DNA from 2 places in the Providencia stuartii genome. Region 1 is predicted to be linked to the other one. Evidence: predicted binding sites of a transcription regulator. Region 1 holds the regulator's gene; the other holds the start of a gene.
What was found. The regulator PhoB, encoded in region 1, activates phosphate uptake and scavenging genes when phosphate is short. The targets are predictions, from matches to a motif close to CTGTCATAAAACTGNCNNAT.
Positions count from the first base shown of each region.

Region 2: a site for PhoB is predicted at 4,038-4,057, ahead of pstS (phosphate ABC transporter substrate-binding protein PstS). Genes of this name have one in related genera too.

Region 1 is NZ_CP119546.1:854,782-864,653, reverse strand. It holds gene ggt (gamma-glutamyltransferase) at 1-1,007, shown strand, start outside; gene P2E05_RS03660 (hypothetical protein) at 1,337-2,353, shown strand; gene brnQ (branched-chain amino acid transport system II carrier protein) at 2,431-3,756, opposite strand; gene phoR (phosphate regulon sensor histidine kinase PhoR) at 4,465-5,778, opposite strand; gene phoB (phosphate regulon transcriptional regulator PhoB) at 5,800-6,489, opposite strand; gene sbcD (exonuclease subunit SbcD) at 6,806-8,023, shown strand; gene P2E05_RS03635 (AAA family ATPase) at 8,020-9,872, shown strand, end outside.
Region 2 is NZ_CP119546.1:251,313-258,878, forward strand. It holds gene greB (transcription elongation factor GreB) at 1-232, shown strand, start outside; gene ompR (two-component system response regulator OmpR) at 482-1,201, shown strand; gene envZ (two-component system sensor histidine kinase EnvZ) at 1,198-2,529, shown strand; gene P2E05_RS01095 (hypothetical protein) at 2,717-3,637, shown strand; gene pstS (phosphate ABC transporter substrate-binding protein PstS) at 4,157-5,200, shown strand; gene pstC (phosphate ABC transporter permease PstC) at 5,312-6,268, shown strand; gene pstA (phosphate ABC transporter permease PstA) at 6,270-7,151, shown strand; gene pstB (phosphate ABC transporter ATP-binding protein PstB) at 7,190-7,566, shown strand, end outside.

The sequences.
Region 1 (9,872 bases):
ATTATACAATCACCGATACCACCCCTGTTAGCTGTACCTATCGCGGCTATAAGTTCATTTCAGCACCGCCACCAAGCTCAGGGGGAGTGACGATCTGCCAAACGCTCAACATCTTAGAAGGCTATGACCTCAAAGAAATGGGTTTTAACTCGGCAGAATATATCCATACACTAACTGAAGCGATGCGCCATGCCTATATGGATAGAAATACCTTCTTAGGCGACCCTGCCTTCGTTAAGAATCCAACGGATAAATTGTTAAGTAAAGCCTACGCTGACGAGCTACGCAAAGAGATCAAACCAGGTCAAGCGACACCATCAACACAAGTGCAGCCGGGTGTCGGGCCTCACGAAAAACCTGAAACCACTCACTACTCTGTGGTCGATGATAAAGGCAATGCGGTATCCACGACTTATACCATTAATGGTCGCTTCGGTTCTGTAGTCATCCCACCGGGTACGGGCTTTTTCTTAAATGATGAAATGGATGATTTCACGACTAAAGTTGGTGAAAAAAATCTGTATGGATTAGTCCAAGGGGAAAGAAATTCGATTGCTCCGGGTAAACGACCATTGTCATCAATGAGCCCAACCATCGTGACAAAAGATAGCAATGTATACCTTGTGCTAGGCTCTCCTGGCGGCTCACGGATCATATCCATCACATTACAAACTGCATTGAACATTATCGACCATGGCATGCCTCCTCAAGAAGCCGTTAATGCACCACGTATTCATCATCAATGGTTACCAGACGAGGTTTACTATGAAGAACGAGGAGTATCTAAAGATAGCTTAGCCTTACTCGATAAAATGGGCTATAAAATGGTTGAACAAACGCCATGGGGAGCTGCTGAGCTAATTATGGTGCCTGTGCCGGATGCGAAAGGCGCTAAAACAGACTCCTCAGGTAATGACGCAGCCGTCTCAGGTAAAGTTCGCCAAGGCTATATTTACGGTTCCAACGATGTTCGCCGTCCAGCAGGAAGTGCTGTTGGCGTGAATTAATCTTCTCCAAAAAAGCGGGAGCCATCCCGCTTTAGACTGCTGCCAAACCTATTATGTTTGGCAGCAAGTCGAATAGGTTATTGAAAATAAACGAGGAAAATCAATTTATTGATTTTCGGCTGATAACACAAAGTGGGGAAAAACCACGCTTTTATCCCACTTTGTCAACAACCTCAAGCGGGAGCCATCCCGCTTTTTAATATTAGAGATCAGAACATCCCTTTGCGGTTATTGATTCATCTTCCAAGAGGAACGTGTCTCTTTTTTTGAAAGACGCTTATTCAGCGTTTCATATAATTCCATAATATACAATTAACAAAGGAATTATTATGATCAACACATTTCCAAAAAACGAGGCTCCTTCCGCCCTTGTTTTCACTAATCATAATACTCGCTCAACGAAAAGTTCAGCAGACTCATCCCCTCAGAGATTACAGCCCAACCACGTTGACAGTATCAGCAATACAAATGAATCTTATACATTCCCATTAAATGGCCGTTTTATTCATTTTAATAAAGAAAAATTACTGACTGATTATCAACAGCATAGCAATTCCGAATTAATAAAAGGTGTTAGACGTGAACTTAAGGCACAACTTAAAAGTGTCAATAAATTAGATAGACTTAAACACCCGCAAAGAACCCTTAGAATGATGGATATACTCTCACACTTAAAACAACCGAAGAGTCATCAAGAAGGAAAAATTCATTCGCGATATCAATCAAACAACCAAATCGTTCAAATCCTGATGGAAGAAGGACGTCAGCAACATGCTCAGCTGGAAAGATCACTCGCTATAGCTAGGACTATCAATACAGCAGTGTGTGCTACGATTGAAGAATGGAGAGCCAATCACCAATCTACGGCCATTACGCTGACACCCGTAGAAATCGAACAAATAAAAAGTAAAGTGTTAGATGCGGTGATAACCAAATTTGAATTAACCGATGAACATATTAATTTAAAAGATAGTTCTCCCTACACCGCATATCATGTCGCAATGAATTCATATAATAAGGCGATTAAAACCATCGATTTTAATACACAAGGGCTCACAGAAAGCCAAAAGCGTGAAAATGCACAAAATATGACAAAAGAGATCAATACCATCATCACAACCCTTGGCAATAACATTATCAACCATGTGATGACAGAATTTGAAAACGGTAAGGTGTTCAATCTTCATAAAATTAAGCAGTACGCTTCAGAGGTCACCCAAGAACAGCTCAATCATCTAGCGCCTTGCGCCTCAACAAAATCAACAGCGAATATTCCTCAACCAACACAGCTTCAGTTCTCAACATACGGTATTCATGGGGAATATGATGAAATAACTGACGTGTAAGTCAATTTTACCGATAGCTTATATTTAACAGTAAAAAGGAGCCTAATGGCTCCTTTTTACTGTGAATCCTTTCGTCATTAAACAGGTTTATGCGCCTTACTTGGCTCAATCATTCGGTCACACACTGCCGCGACAGCTAACACAATCACAGAGGGCAACAGCCACGCTAAATCTTGCTGATATAGTGGGATAGCCGTCATCCAATCAGGAATATAGGTTTTCAAATGCTCAGAAGCTTTGGCAGCCCCCACTAACCCAACAATAAAACTGGTTAACATCGTAGGAGCAATGACCACACTTGGATTACGCCACCATTTCAATGTGAAGCTGAGTAAGATCAAAACAATACATGGAGGATAAATCGCGACAAGCACAGGCACTGAAAAGGCAATCAATTTACTCAAACCAAGGTTAGAGACCACCATGGAAAACACCCCCAGTATGAGTACTAATGTGCGATAAGAAATGGGGACATATCGACTAAAGAACTCTGCGCAAGCACAAGTCAGCCCAACAGCAGTCACCATACAGGCAACAAAAATCAGTACCGCAAGGAAAAAGCTACCGTAATTACCAAATGTATACTGAACATAGGCATGCAAAATATCCGCACCATCCTGTGGGTTTGGGATAATAGAAGCGCTATTTTCGCCCAATTTAAATAGGGATAGATAAACCAGTGTCAACAATAGACCCGCAATCAAACCTGCCCACATGGTATAGCGCGTCAACAACGACGAATTCTCAATACCGCGTGAACGGGCTGCATTAACGATAACGATACCGAACACCATTGCACCCAATGTGTCCATCGTTAGATAACCGTTAATGAAACCATTCGAAAATGCCATCTCTCGATATTCATCCGTTGATGGTATTGGTTGACCCGCTGGCCACAATACTGCCGCAACCCCTAAAATGGCCAAAGCAAGCATTTTGACCGGTGCCAATATATGCCCAACACTATCTAATAACTTGCCTGGATACAGTGAAATACCAATAACCAAAACAAAGTAAATTGCGCTGTAAATCAATAATGAGATGTCAGATTCACCACCCAATAATGGTGCAATACCCACTTTATAAGACACTGTAGCAGTACGTGGCGTGGCAAATAAAGGTCCCACAGAGAGGTAAGCGACAACCGCTAGCAATAAGCCTGCTGTTTTTCCTACTGGAGTACTCAGTGCCTCAATGCCCCCTCCAACTTTGGCTAATGCCACGACCGTTAAAACGGGGAGACCGACACCTGTAACAAGGAACCCTAATGCAGCCGTCCAAACTTGTTCACCTGCTTGTAAACCAACCATAGGCGGAAATATGATATTTCCAGCCCCCACAAAAAGCGCAAAGGTCATAAAACCTAAAGCAAGAATATCTCTGGATGTTAAACGATGAGCCATATTTTATGTTGAATCTATGTAACAATGTTAATAAATATAGAGTCACTAATAAGTAACTCTTTGAATTATAAGTGGCGGTATAGAATTCTAATTAACAAGATGATAAACAATACAATCTGTATGTTTTATCACATCAGGCAAGATTAAAAATCAAAAAACAGAAAAAATCGCCAATAACTGGCTACAAGTAAAACTTTTATAGGGAAAAAAGGCAAGAGCAAAGCGAAAAACAAGAATAAAACTCTAAAGTATTTTTTATAACTAGTGATTACTGTCAGTAAAGTAACAATATGCGCTATATGATTTGAATAAAAAACAACCAATAAACACTCAACTCTCCTTCGAGTTTAATGATATCTAATTCGAGATTGCTAGATAAAAATAGGCATTTCTGTAGTAATTGAGTATGTTTTTAATATAAATCAATGGAATATAGAAACATTGCCTCATATACCGAAAGAACGCCTAATATATAAAGACTGGCTTTCTAGAGTACAAGAACAGTAAAAGCGGCTGTATGCCGCTTCAGACGGCTGACAAACCTATGATGTTTGGCGACAAGTCGAGTAGGTTTTGAAAATAAACGAGGAAATCAATTTATTGATTTTCGGCTGATAACACAAAGCGGGAAAAACTACGTTTTTATCCCACTTTGTCAACAACCTCAAGCGGCTGTATGCCGCTTTTAGTCGGGTAATCATGACCTCTTTATGCTGTTTTATTCGCCTTTTTATCTACGACAATTAACACTGGCGGTAAGGTAAATGAGAATTCACTCCCCTTGCCTAACTGACTGGTTATCACTAACTGGCTGTTATGATGCTGCAAAGCATGCTTAACGATAGCAAGACCTAATCCCGTCCCCCCACCAGTTTGGCGAGACCTCGCTTTATCAACACGATAAAAACGTTCCGTTAAGCGAGGAATATGCTCTGCGGGGATCCCTGCACCATTATCTGTCACACTAAAGCGCGCGCCATTATGTGTTTTTTGCCAACCTACACGAATTGTCGTCCCTTCCGGTGTGTGCATAATGGCATTATAGACAAGGTTCGCTACCGCACTACGTAATTGCTCTTCATTACCATAAACACGTAACTTTTCATCCACTGAAAATACCAATTGCTGTCGGCCTTGGCTTAAACTTATTGCCTCCTGCTCTATCATTTTTAAAATGACCGGAATATTCACTTGTTCATCTAAATTGATATGAGGCGCGACTTCAATACGAGATAATTGCAGTAATTGTTTCACTAAATTATCCATCCGATGTGCTTGCTCTTGCATCACCATCAAGGCTTTTTTATTTGCCGGAGAAGTATTTTCTTGGTCTTCCAATACTTCAAGATAACCTTGAATGACTGTCAACGGTGTCCGTAGCTCATGACTAACGTTCGCAAAGAAATCTCTACGCGATTTTTCTAAGCGACGCTTTTCAGTGACATCACGAGCCACCATTAGGAGCTGGTCTTCGCTATAAGGCAAGATACGAAATTCGACAATAGCGCCACTGTTTAACTCTATCGTTAACGCTTGCTCATAATTTTGTAACGTGAAATACCGACTAAAGTCAGGATAGCGCAATAAATTAAAAATAGGTTGCCCGCTATCTTCCGGCCAACGAAAACCTAATAGGTGCTGGGCATGCCGATTACACCAAAAAATGTTACCTTCAAGAGTCATCATCACAACCGCATCCGGTAAAGACTCTGCCCCACTGCGAAAGCGTTTAATCAATTGGCCTAATTCACGACGGCGTTTACGGTTTCGTTGTTGAAGTTGGTAGATGCCATAAAATATGGGTTCCCACCCCCCTTTGCCATCAGGTGGAAGCATACTGCGATCAAGCCATAACCAATATGAAAGCTTCATCAGGTTATAGCTATGCCAAATTAAGGCCGCCGCCAATGAAATCACTAAAAGCCATGCTAGATGGCCGATGAAAATAGACAATATTAAGGCTGGTAAGATAAATAAAAACAGCCCCCAAACTAGCTGCTTCCATGATAAGCGTTCAAGCAAACTGGAATCTCCTGTTATTTCTCAGTAGCGCACTGAAAAGCGATAGCCAGTGCCACGAACCGTTTGAACCATTTTATCATGCCCTTCCGTCTCTAATGCTTTTCTGAGACGACGAATATGAACATCAACCGTTCTATCTTCAACATACACATTCGCCCCCCACACATAATTGAGTAACTGTTCACGGCTATATACGCGTTCGGGGTGAGTCATAAAGAAATGCAATAATTTATATTCCGTTGGCCCCATATCAATAGGCACATCGTTACTGCTAACGCGGTGAGACGTTGGGTCGAGTGTTAACCCATTCATTTCAATAATATCTTCAGTCGCCATTGGCGAAATACGGCGTAAAATGGCTTTTACTCGCGCGACTAACTCTTTAGGCGAAAAAGGCTTGATTAGATAGTCATCTGCACCAACTTCCAATCCCTTTACGCGATCTTCTTCTTCTCCCCTTGCTGTTAGCATCATCACAGGAACATCGCGAGTATCACTGTCACGTTTCATGTGCTTAATCACTTGAATACCGGATCCGCCTGGGATCATCCAATCCAATAGAACTAGGTCAGGTAATGGGTCAACCAACTGCGCAATCGCGGAATCATAATCATCAGCTTCAATAGACTGAAAACCATTCTGCTCCAGTACAAAACAAACCATTTCTCGGATGGGCGCTTCATCTTCAACAACTAGAATGCGTCTTGCCATGATTAATCCTGTAAATAAGAAGAGATTATTAAAAGTGAAACCATTATGCGTCACTTTTATGACAGAATTATGAATCCTGTCATCCAATGACACGACTCTTTTCTATATTAGTGGTAAATTGTCATTTTAGTGAAATAAACTTGTCATACATAATGCCGTGAATGGATTTATCTTCATACGGCATCATCATCTACTGGGCAATATGCCTAACATCTCTTCCCACTCAATTCGCTATTTGTTCTGATATTGCCATTAACGACCTCTAATAAGGTATACTCATCATCGCAACTCTATCAAGCAGCAGGAATCAGCCCTTATGCGTATCATTCATACCTCCGACTGGCACCTTGGCCAATATTTTTTCACCAAAAACCGAGCTGTTGAGCATCAACACTTTTTAACTTGGCTGATTGAGCAAGTTAAACAATACCAAGTGAATGCCGTGATCGTTGCCGGAGATATTTTTGACACAGGCTCCCCGCCTAGCTATGCGAGAGAACTTTACAACCAATTCGTTGTGTCACTCCAACAAACTGGCTGCCAGCTAGTCATACTGAGTGGTAATCATGATTCCGTTTCGGTCTTAAACGAAACCAGCTCGTTGCTTGCGTATTTAAATACCCAGGTTGTCACCTCTGGCAGCCATCCACAGGTGATCACCTTAAAAAATGCACAAGGCCAACCTGGGGCACTACTTTGTGCCATTCCTTTTCTACGACCAAGAGATATTCAATTGAGCGTGGCAGGACAAAGCAGCGAAGAAAAACAGCTATCACTACAGACCGCGATTAGCGAGTATTACCAAAATAGCTATCAACTAGCAGTACAACAACGGGCATCACTCGGATTAGATATCCCTATTATTGCCACTGGCCACCTAACGGTTGTCGGCGCCGAAGTGTCCGATTCTGTGCGCGATATCTATATTGGTAGCTTGGATGCATTCCCTTCCGGCGCATTTCCTCCTGCTGATTACATCGCATTAGGGCATATTCACCGCCCACAAACGATTGGGGGACAGCAACATATCCGTTACTCTGGCTCTCCTATTGCTCTAAGTTTTGATGAGGCTCAGCAACAAAAAAGTGTCTGTATGGTGGAGTTTGACGGCCATCAAATCTCACAAATTTGTCAGCTCCCTATTCCTCTATTTCAGCCACTACAAACATTAAAAGGCTCACTTGCTGACATTGAAAAGCAATTAAAGACATTAAAACATACGCCTGACACCCCACCTATTTGGTTAGATATTGAAGTCGCATCGCAAGACTATCTTGCGGATATCCAACAACGTATAGAGGTCTTAGTCAAGGATTTGCCTGTTGAGGTGGTTTTATTACGCCGTGCGCGTAAACAACAAGGTCAGTCTGTGACGATAGCCAATGAAACCTTAAATGAGCTCACTGTAGAAGAGGTTTTTTTACGTCGTTTAGCAGAGGAAGCGTTGGACGATAAAGAGAAGGAACAACGCCTATTATTACTCTTTAGGCAATCCTGCGAAGCACTACGCGCTGAATTAGAGGGAGACGCATGAAAATCTTGAGCTTACGTTTAAAAAATATTAACTCCCTTAAAGGCGAATGGAAAATAGACTTTACCCAAGAACCGTTTGCTAGTCAGGGACTGTTTGCGATTACTGGCCCAACAGGAGCAGGCAAAACAACATTGCTGGATGCTATTTGTTTGGCGCTCTACCATCAAACGCCTCGCTTGAGCACTTTATCTGCCAGCCAAAACGAACTCATGACACGTCATACTGGTGACTGCTTGGCTGAGGTTGAATTTGAAGTAAAAGGTATTGCTTATCGCGCATTTTGGAGTCAACGCCGAGCGGGTAATAAACCTGAAGGTAAGCTGCAATCTCCAAAAGCGGAGTTAGCAACTAGCGATGACGGTAAAATTATTGCTGAGAAAATCAGTGAGGTAAGAGAAAAAATCATTCAGGTGACAGGACTCGATTTTGAACGTTTTACCAAATCGATCTTATTATCACAGGGTGATTTTGCCGCCTTCTTAAATGCTAGCGAAAAAGAACGCGCTGACTTATTAGAAGAGATCACAGGAACCGAGATTTATAGCCAAGTGTCCAGCTATATCTACCGTCAGCATAAGCAAGTTAAACATGATTTAGAGCTGTTAAAAACTCGCGCACAAAGCATTCATTTACTTACCGAGAGTGAACATCAAGCATTCGTCGCCCAGCAAACGCATTTGGCTAGCCAAGAAAGCCAGCTAAATGATACACGCGCCCAATATCAACAGGCCTTATATTGGCAGCAACGTCGGCAACAATTGGCGGCGCGTTTGAGCCAATTACAATATGAAAAACAACAGGCAGAACAAGCCTACAACGATGCACAGCCTAAACTAAAAAAACTGGCAAACAACTTACCAGCAGAGAGTATGCGACCGCTATGGCTAGATTTAGAGCGCCAACAACAATCCCTGAATGAACTCACTGAAAAACAGCGCCAGCTTTTACAGCATATCGAACATCAACACCAACAACTCACCCCGTTGCAAATGCAGCTCACGCAGGCACAAGATAAAGACAAGCAACATCAAGCTTACGTGCAGCAACAAACCTTGTTGATCGATAGTCAAGTTCGCCCTCTGGACAATGAGATCGCTCATTTACATCAGCAGATTAGGGAAGTTTCAGAGCAACAAGCACAAGATCAAGCTGAATATCGTTCAAAACAGGCCTTAATTTCCGATGCCCAACAGCAGGCTAAACTGGCAAATACAGAACAACAACACATTCAGCATTACCTAGAACAAAATGCACAAGATGCCCGCATTCTGCAACAAATTGGATTATGGCGCCAACAAGGCCACTCTATTGATGAGTTAAATCAACGCGTACTGGCATTAAAACAAAAACATCAAGCTTTAACGCAAGAGCAGTTAACCTTGTCCGCCGAGCAACAGCAGCAAGTTGAGCAAAATACGCAAACTCAACAACAGCTCGAACAAGAGACGATGACCTATCAAGCAGTTGAAGTACACTATTTAGCGTGGCAGAACAAACACGACGTTGAGCAGCTTAATCACGCAATAGAACAGCTGCGAACAAGATTGCAACATGCCCAACTATTGCCTTTATTATTATCGCAATGGCAGGAACAACAGAAACAATTAAAGCAAAAACAAAGCCAACAAGATGAAATTACTCAGTCTATCTCTCAAGCTGAACAACAAATTCAACTCACTGAAACACAAATTAATCATCTTCAGCCACATTTAGCAGACTTGACTGCACGGTTACGCTTAGAACAAAAAATCGTCAGTTTGGAAAAGGAACGGCAGCAATTACTCTCGGGCGAGCCTTGTCCTTTGTGCGGGTCGACTGAGCATCCTTCCATTGAACAGTATCAAGCCAT
Region 2 (7,566 bases), 600 kb from region 1:
TGTTTTTTTTGGGGCATGGGTTAAACTAGAAGATGATGATGAAAATATCAGAATATTCCGGTTAGTGGGTGCTGACGAATTTAATCCCTCTAAAAATTGGATTTCGATTGACTCTCCAGTAGCTCGAGCACTAGTTGGTAAGCAGGTTGACGATGAAATTACTGTCAACACGCCGGGGGGGATTGTGACCTATTCGATATTAGAAATTAGTTATAAACCTCTAGCCCTATAACGCGTAAAATTATTCATTAAATTTCAAGTTGATGGTAAATTAGAGCATTAACTATTTTATATTTAACTTATACGCAAAATAATTAAGTTATATACCACTATCACAGGCTAGCGAAAAAACGCATTAATATGATGAGGCGATCATTTAGATAACTGTGAATTTGGTGACACCCATAATTTTTGGGAATGGTGGGTATGCTCTTATTTTTAAAGATAATTTCAATAGATTGCACATCTTGAGGGCTACAAAATGCAAGAAAGTTATAAAGTTCTTGTTGTCGATGATGATATGCGTTTACGTGCCTTACTAGAACGCTATCTCACGGAACAAGGGTTTCAGGTACGTAGTGCCGCCAATGCAGAACAAATGGATAGGATCCTCACGCGAGAATCTATTCATCTTATTGTTTTAGATTTAATGTTGCCGGGTGAAGATGGCCTGTCAATTTGTCGCCGTTTGCGTAGTCAAAATAATCCGATTCCGATTATTATGGTGACGGCAAAAGGTGAAGAAGTTGATCGTATTGTCGGTTTAGAAATTGGTGCCGATGACTACATCCCGAAACCATTTAACCCGCGTGAATTATTGGCGCGTATCCGTGCGGTATTACGTCGTCAAGCAAACGAACTACCTGGTGCACCATCTCAGGATGATGCCATTATCACATTCGGTAAATTTAAACTTAACCTTGGTACTCGTGAAATGTTCCAAGGCGAAGAAAATATGCCTTTAACCAGTGGTGAGTTTGCCGTACTAAAAGTGCTGGTTTCGCATCCAAGGGAACCATTATCTCGTGATAAGCTGATGAGCTTGGCGAGAGGCCGTGAATACAGTGCGATGGAACGTTCAATTGACGTGCAAATCTCACGTTTACGCCGTATGGTTGAAGAAGATCCTGCTCATCCCCGCTATATCCAAACAGTTTGGGGACTGGGTTACGTGTTTGTACCGGACGGTAGTAAAGCATGAAGCGATTGAGGTTCTCTCGCCGTAGTACATTTTCTCGTTCGTTATTTTTGTTCGTTGCCTTATTGTTTGCCAGCCTTGTCACCAGCTATATGGTGGTATTGAACTTTGTTGTGATGCCAAGTTTGCAACAGTTTAATAAAGTACTGGCTTATGAAGTACGAACTTTAATGACGGAAAAGATGGTGCTGCAAGATGGAACCACTGTGCGGGTTTCTCCTGCATTGCGTAAAAAGATTTATAATGAGTTAGGGATCACATTTTATGCCCAATCAGCTGCCATGGAAGAAGGCTTAAATTGGGCTAAAGAATATGATTTCCTCAGTGAAAACATGTCTGAATATATTGGCGGTGAAGCTAAAGTCCGTTTAGAACTTGGCCGCGAATATCCTATTCTTTGGCTAACGTCTTATCTTGCCCCCGATATCTGGGTACGGGTACCTTTGACCGAAATAGGGCAAAACCAATTCTCGCTAGTATTCCGTTATACATTAGCAATCTTTCTGTTTATTTTTGCCGGTGTTTGGCTCTATATCCGTTATCAAAATAAACCCTTACTGGAGCTTGAATACCATGCTGGTCAAGTAGGTAAAGGGGTTATTCTGCCTGCTATGCAGGAAAAAGGCGCCGCAGAGGTAAGAGCCGCAATTCGCTCCTTTAACCATATGGCAGCCGGCATCAAAACACTTGAAAATGACCGTACTATATTAATGGCAGGGGTCAGCCACGACCTCCGTACACCATTAACACGCATACGTTTAGCGACGGAAATGATGAGTCCAGAAGATGGTTATCTTGCTGAATCCATCAATAAAGATATTGAAGAGTGCGATGCGATCATTGGTCAATTCATGGACTACCTGAAGACCGGTCAAGAAATGAATATGGAGTTCTGTGACCTGAATGCAATCTTAAATGAAGCCGTCACCGCGGAAAGCAGTGTTACAGGTGAAATTGAAACGGCATTTGAGCCAGGTAATCTGATTGTGAATGCCAATCCATTGGCGATTAAGCGGGCAATTACGAATATGATCGTGAATGCCTATCGTTATGGTAATGGTTGGATTAAAGTCAGCAGTGGTAAAAACGAAGACTCAGTCTGGTTCCAAGTGGAAGATGATGGTGCAGGAATTAAGGAAGAGGATATCCAACGTCTCTTTCAACCGTTTGTGCAAGGGGAAAAAGCGCGTAGCAATAAGGGAACAGGCCTTGGCTTAGCGATTATCCGCCGTATTGTCGACGCCCATGAGGGCAGTATCGAAATTCATAAAAGCGAACGGGGGGGTTTTGCCATTCGCGCGCTGTTACCATTGAAAGAAAAAGAAGAATAACAGGCTGTTAGTGAAATGAGCTGTCAGCCTATCTCATCTCTTTAACTAAAATATTCTTAAATTGTATTCATTCCTAATTATTTACCTCATAAAACATGCCGTTTATAAATAAAATAATCGTTATATAAAAGACTCAGCAATTGTTTCGTTTGGATAATAGATCCAAATAAAATAATTGGGTGAATCTATGCAGATTAATTTTTTTAAAACGATCCGTTCTTCTCAAAGTCAAAATGCATGCGCGAGGATAGAAGGAAAGGGAGACCAATCTGCCCTATTTCAAAAAATAAAGCGTACACGATGTACCATAATAGGGTTCTTTCAAGAACCTAAAAAGGTGGCTACACCGGTGACGTGGGGTCGACAACTGACCGCGGTTATCCAATCACCGGAACATCAATTGGCAACATCAAAATCACCGCTATCTATTCCAGTACCGCCGCCAATGCCTGAGTTTGGTACTCCGCTTGCTCAACCAACAAAAGCAGGGAAAATAGGGATGGGGCAAGTGTTTGCGGAGCTAAAAAGTTGTCAGGCTTTTATCAATCATGCCAAAAAGCGTGAGGGGCTTGAAAAAAACGCAGTGGCTTCAACCGATACGCCACCGCCCCCTCCGCCGATGGCAAAGTTTCTGGGTATTGGCAAAATGACTGTTGCTCCGCAAACTCAGGGGGAAAAAACCGGCATGGCGCAAGTGCTGGCGGAGCTAAAAAACCATCAGGTTTTTATCAATAATGCCAAAAAGTGTGAGGGAGTTGAAGAGACCTCAGTGGCTCCAACCGATACGCCACCGCCCCCTCCGCCGATGGCAAAGTTTCTGGGCATTGGCAAAATGGCTGTTGCTCCGCAAACTCAGGGGGAGAAAACCGGTATGACGCAAGTGCTGGCAGAACTGAAAAATCATCAAGTTTTTATCAATAATGCCAAAAAGTATGAGGGGCTTGAAGAAACCTCAGTGACTTCAATCGATACGCCACCGCCCCCTCCGCCACTGAAAGGCATCCACAAAATGACGACGCCCTCTCAAACTCAGGGAAAGAAAGTCGGTATGGAGCAAGTGCTGGCTGAGCTTAAGGAGTATATGCTGCACAAAGCAAATAAAGAATAATGTCGGTCTATGTGTATTTTGAAATTGGATATAAGATCGATTATTGTCGCTAACGTGCTCATTTTACGCGTCAATGGGCACGTCATGGCGGTTTGCTTGTTAGGTGTTTAACCATCGTTATTTGCTGTAGCGCTTAGAAAATCATAAAGCGCGTATCTTGCAATGAACTGTTATCTATCCCCTCATGACAAGTGTATGCGCTTTTTGCTATGGTGAGCAGAGCAGTATTGATCGATCCTGAGAGGCGGCAAAAAAGAATTGTGCGACTTTTTTATGACAGAGTGTCATTTTTGCCTCATGACAGATTGGCCGAGTATTATATTTCTTACCATCTGATTTTATTGTTAATTTTTTTTATTGGCCTTCCGCTTTGCTTCAATAAATACGCTAAAATAATCAATTGTCATAAAACTGTCATAAATCAGACATGTTGTTGTCATCAAATTGTCCTATTTTTCCTACCGTGACATTTCACCAACAATTTACACTTAATTGTTTCTATACATCCCCGGAGGGATTATGAAAATGATGCGTACAACCTTAGCTAGCGTAATGGCAGCAACTCTTTCAATGACTGCGATGTCTTCTTTTGCTGCCACAAGCTTAACTGGCGCGGGTGCAACATTCCCTGCCCCTGTTTACGCTAAGTGGGCGGACTCTTATCAGAAAGAAACAGGTAATAAAGTGAACTACCAGGGAATCGGTTCTTCTGGTGGCGTTAAACAAATTAATGCGAAAACAGTTGATTTCGGTGCATCTGATGCGCCATTGACTGATGAAAAATTGAAGCAAGATGGCCTGTTCCAGTTCCCAACAGTTATCGGCGGCGTTGTCTTGGCCGTTAATGTGAAAGGTATCCAGTCTGGTCAATTGACATTAGACGGAACGACGTTGGGTGACATCTATCTTGGCAAAATCACCAAATGGAATGACCCCGCAATTGCTAAGCTGAACCCTGATGTTAACTTACCAGACCAAAATATTGCGGTAGTAAGACGTTCTGATGGTTCCGGTACCACTTTTGTCTTCACTAGCTATTTATCGAAAGTGAGTTCAAATTGGAAAAATGACATCGGTGCGGGTTCAACGGTTAATTGGCCGAAAAACAGCGTAGGTGGTAAAGGTAATGATGGCGTTGCAGCCTTCGTTCAACGTCTACCAGGCTCTATCGGTTATGTTGAATATGCTTATGCAAAACAGAATAATCTTGCTTATACTAAACTCGTTTCAGCGGATGGTAAGGTGGTTTCACCAACAGGTGAAAGCTTCAGTGCGGCAGCGAAAAAAGTGGACTGGTCTAAGTCATTCGCTCAAGACCTGACTAACCGTGATGGTGAAAATGCATGGCCAATCACATCCACCACATTTATCTTAGTTCATAAAGATCAAGCGAATGCAGAAAAAGGAAAAGCGGTGCTCGACTTCTTTAACTGGGCTTACGAAAAAGGTGGTCAACAAGCTGAAGCATTAGATTACGCTGTACTACCCGCAGAAGTTGTGACAGCAATACGTGCAGCATGGAAAACAGAAGTTAAAGATAGCCAAGGTAAACCACTGTTTTAATCAGTGAACCTCGGGTTGGCAATGGATGGCGGATGCTTAGGATTAACATCCGCCTTCTGACGTAGTAACTAAATCCTACTAATAAAGTAGGTGTAGGATGAGACAAAGCGCATGGCCGAGAAAACAACGGCATTTAAAGCACCGAGCAAGTCAGGCGATGTGATATTTAGCGCATTGGTAAAAATTGCCGCACTAATCACTTTGTTAATGCTTGGTGGCATCATTATTTCCCTTATTTTTGCCTCGTGGCCGAGTATGCAAAAATTTGGGTTTTCGTTTTTATGGACTAAGGAATGGGATGCACCCGCGGAGGAGTTTGGGGCATTAGTGCCAATTTATGGCACCATTGTGACGTCATTGATCGCCCTGATTATTGCTGTACCCGTCAGTTTTGGTATTGCACTTTTCTTAACGGAACTGGCTCCTAACTGGTTAAAACGCCCTTTAGGTATTGCGATTGAATTGCTCGCAGCAATTCCAAGTATTGTTTACGGTATGTGGGGGCTATTTGTTTTTGCGCCTCTGTTTGCTGAATATTTCCAAGAGCCTGTCGGCAATGTGATGTCAAGTATCCCGATTGTCGGTGAGCTTTTCTCGGGTCCTGCATTCGGGATTGGTATTTTGGCGGCAGGGATTATCCTCGCCATTATGATCATTCCTTACATTGCCTCCGTTATGCGTGACGTATTTGAACAAACACCCGTCATGATGAAAGAGTCGGCATATGGTATTGGTTGTACCACATGGGAAGTGATCTGGAATATTGTTTTACCTTATACCCGTAATGGTGTGATTGGTGGCGTCATGTTAGGCCTTGGCCGTGCTCTTGGCGAAACCATGGCGGTGACCTTTGTCATCGGAAATACTTATCAACTGGATAGCTTCTCGTTATTTATGCCAGGAAACAGTATTACGTCAGCACTAGCGAATGAGTTTGCCGAAGCAGAAAGTGGATTACACACTGCTGCACTGATGGAACTTGGGTTAATTCTCTTTGTTATCACCTTCATTGTTCTGGCGATATCAAAACTCATGGTTATGCGCTTAGCGAAGAACGAGGGCCGTTAATATGTCGACATCTCAACATTTTGTTATTAACGAAAAAGAACGTGCCCGTCGTCAAGCATGGCGTCGTCAGATTAACCGAATGGCCTTATTTGTTTCAATGTTAACCATGGCCTTTGGTCTGTTCTGGCTGGTTTGGATTTTATTTTCAACGGTGACCAAAGGGATTGATGGGATGTCCCTTAACTTGTTCACAGAGATGACTCCGCCACCGAATACTGAAGGTGGTGGCCTCGCTAACGCCATCGTCGGAAGTGGCTTGTTGATTCTGTGGGCAACGGTGATAGGCACCCCTTTAGGTATCTTAGCAGGGATCTATTTGGCAGAGTATGGCCGTAAATCATGGCTCGCTTCTGTAACGCGTTTCATTAATGATATTTTGTTATCTGCACCATCAATTGTTGTAGGTCTGTTTGTCTATACCATTGTGGTTGCACAAATGCAGCACTTCTCTGGCTGGGCAGGCGTTATCGCTTTAGCACTGTTGCAGATTCCGATTGTTATCCGCACAACGGAAAATATGTTGAAACTGGTGCCGGATAGCTTGCGTGAAGCCGCATATGCGTTAGGTACGCCAAAATGGAAAATGATTTTATCTATTACGCTTAAAGCATCTGTATCCGGGATTATTACAGGGATCTTGCTAGCGATTGCTCGTATTGCGGGTGAAACCGCACCATTACTGTTCACTTCTTTGTCGAATCAGTTCTGGAGCACAGATATGAGTGAGCCAATTGCTAACTTGCCTGTGACTATCTTTAAATTTGCGATGAGTCCGTTCTCGGAATGGCAACAACTGGCATGGGCAGGGGTTCTATTAATCACCCTATGTGTCCTGTTAATTAACATTATCGCACGCGTTGTGTTTGCTAAGAAAAAACACTAACACCCGGATTGAATAGAGATTTATAGAGAGAAGTTGCCATGATTAATGCAAATCAGATCGCAAACAGTAAAATTCAAGTACGTGACCTTAACTTTTATTACGGTAAATTCCACGCACTAAAAAATATCTCGTTAGATATTGAAAAAAACAAAGTCACCGCATTTATCGGCCCATCCGGTTGCGGTAAATCAACGCTGCTGCGTACCTTTAATAAAATGTATGAGCTGTACGGTGAGCAGCGAGCAGAAGGTGAGATTCTGCTAGACGGTCAAAATATTTTGACTGATAAACAAGATATCGCGTTATTACGTGCCAAAGTCGGTATGGTATTCCAAAAACCAACACCCTTCCCGATGTCTATTTATGACAACATTGCCTTTGGTGTCCGTTTATTTGAAAAGTTATCGCGTGTTGA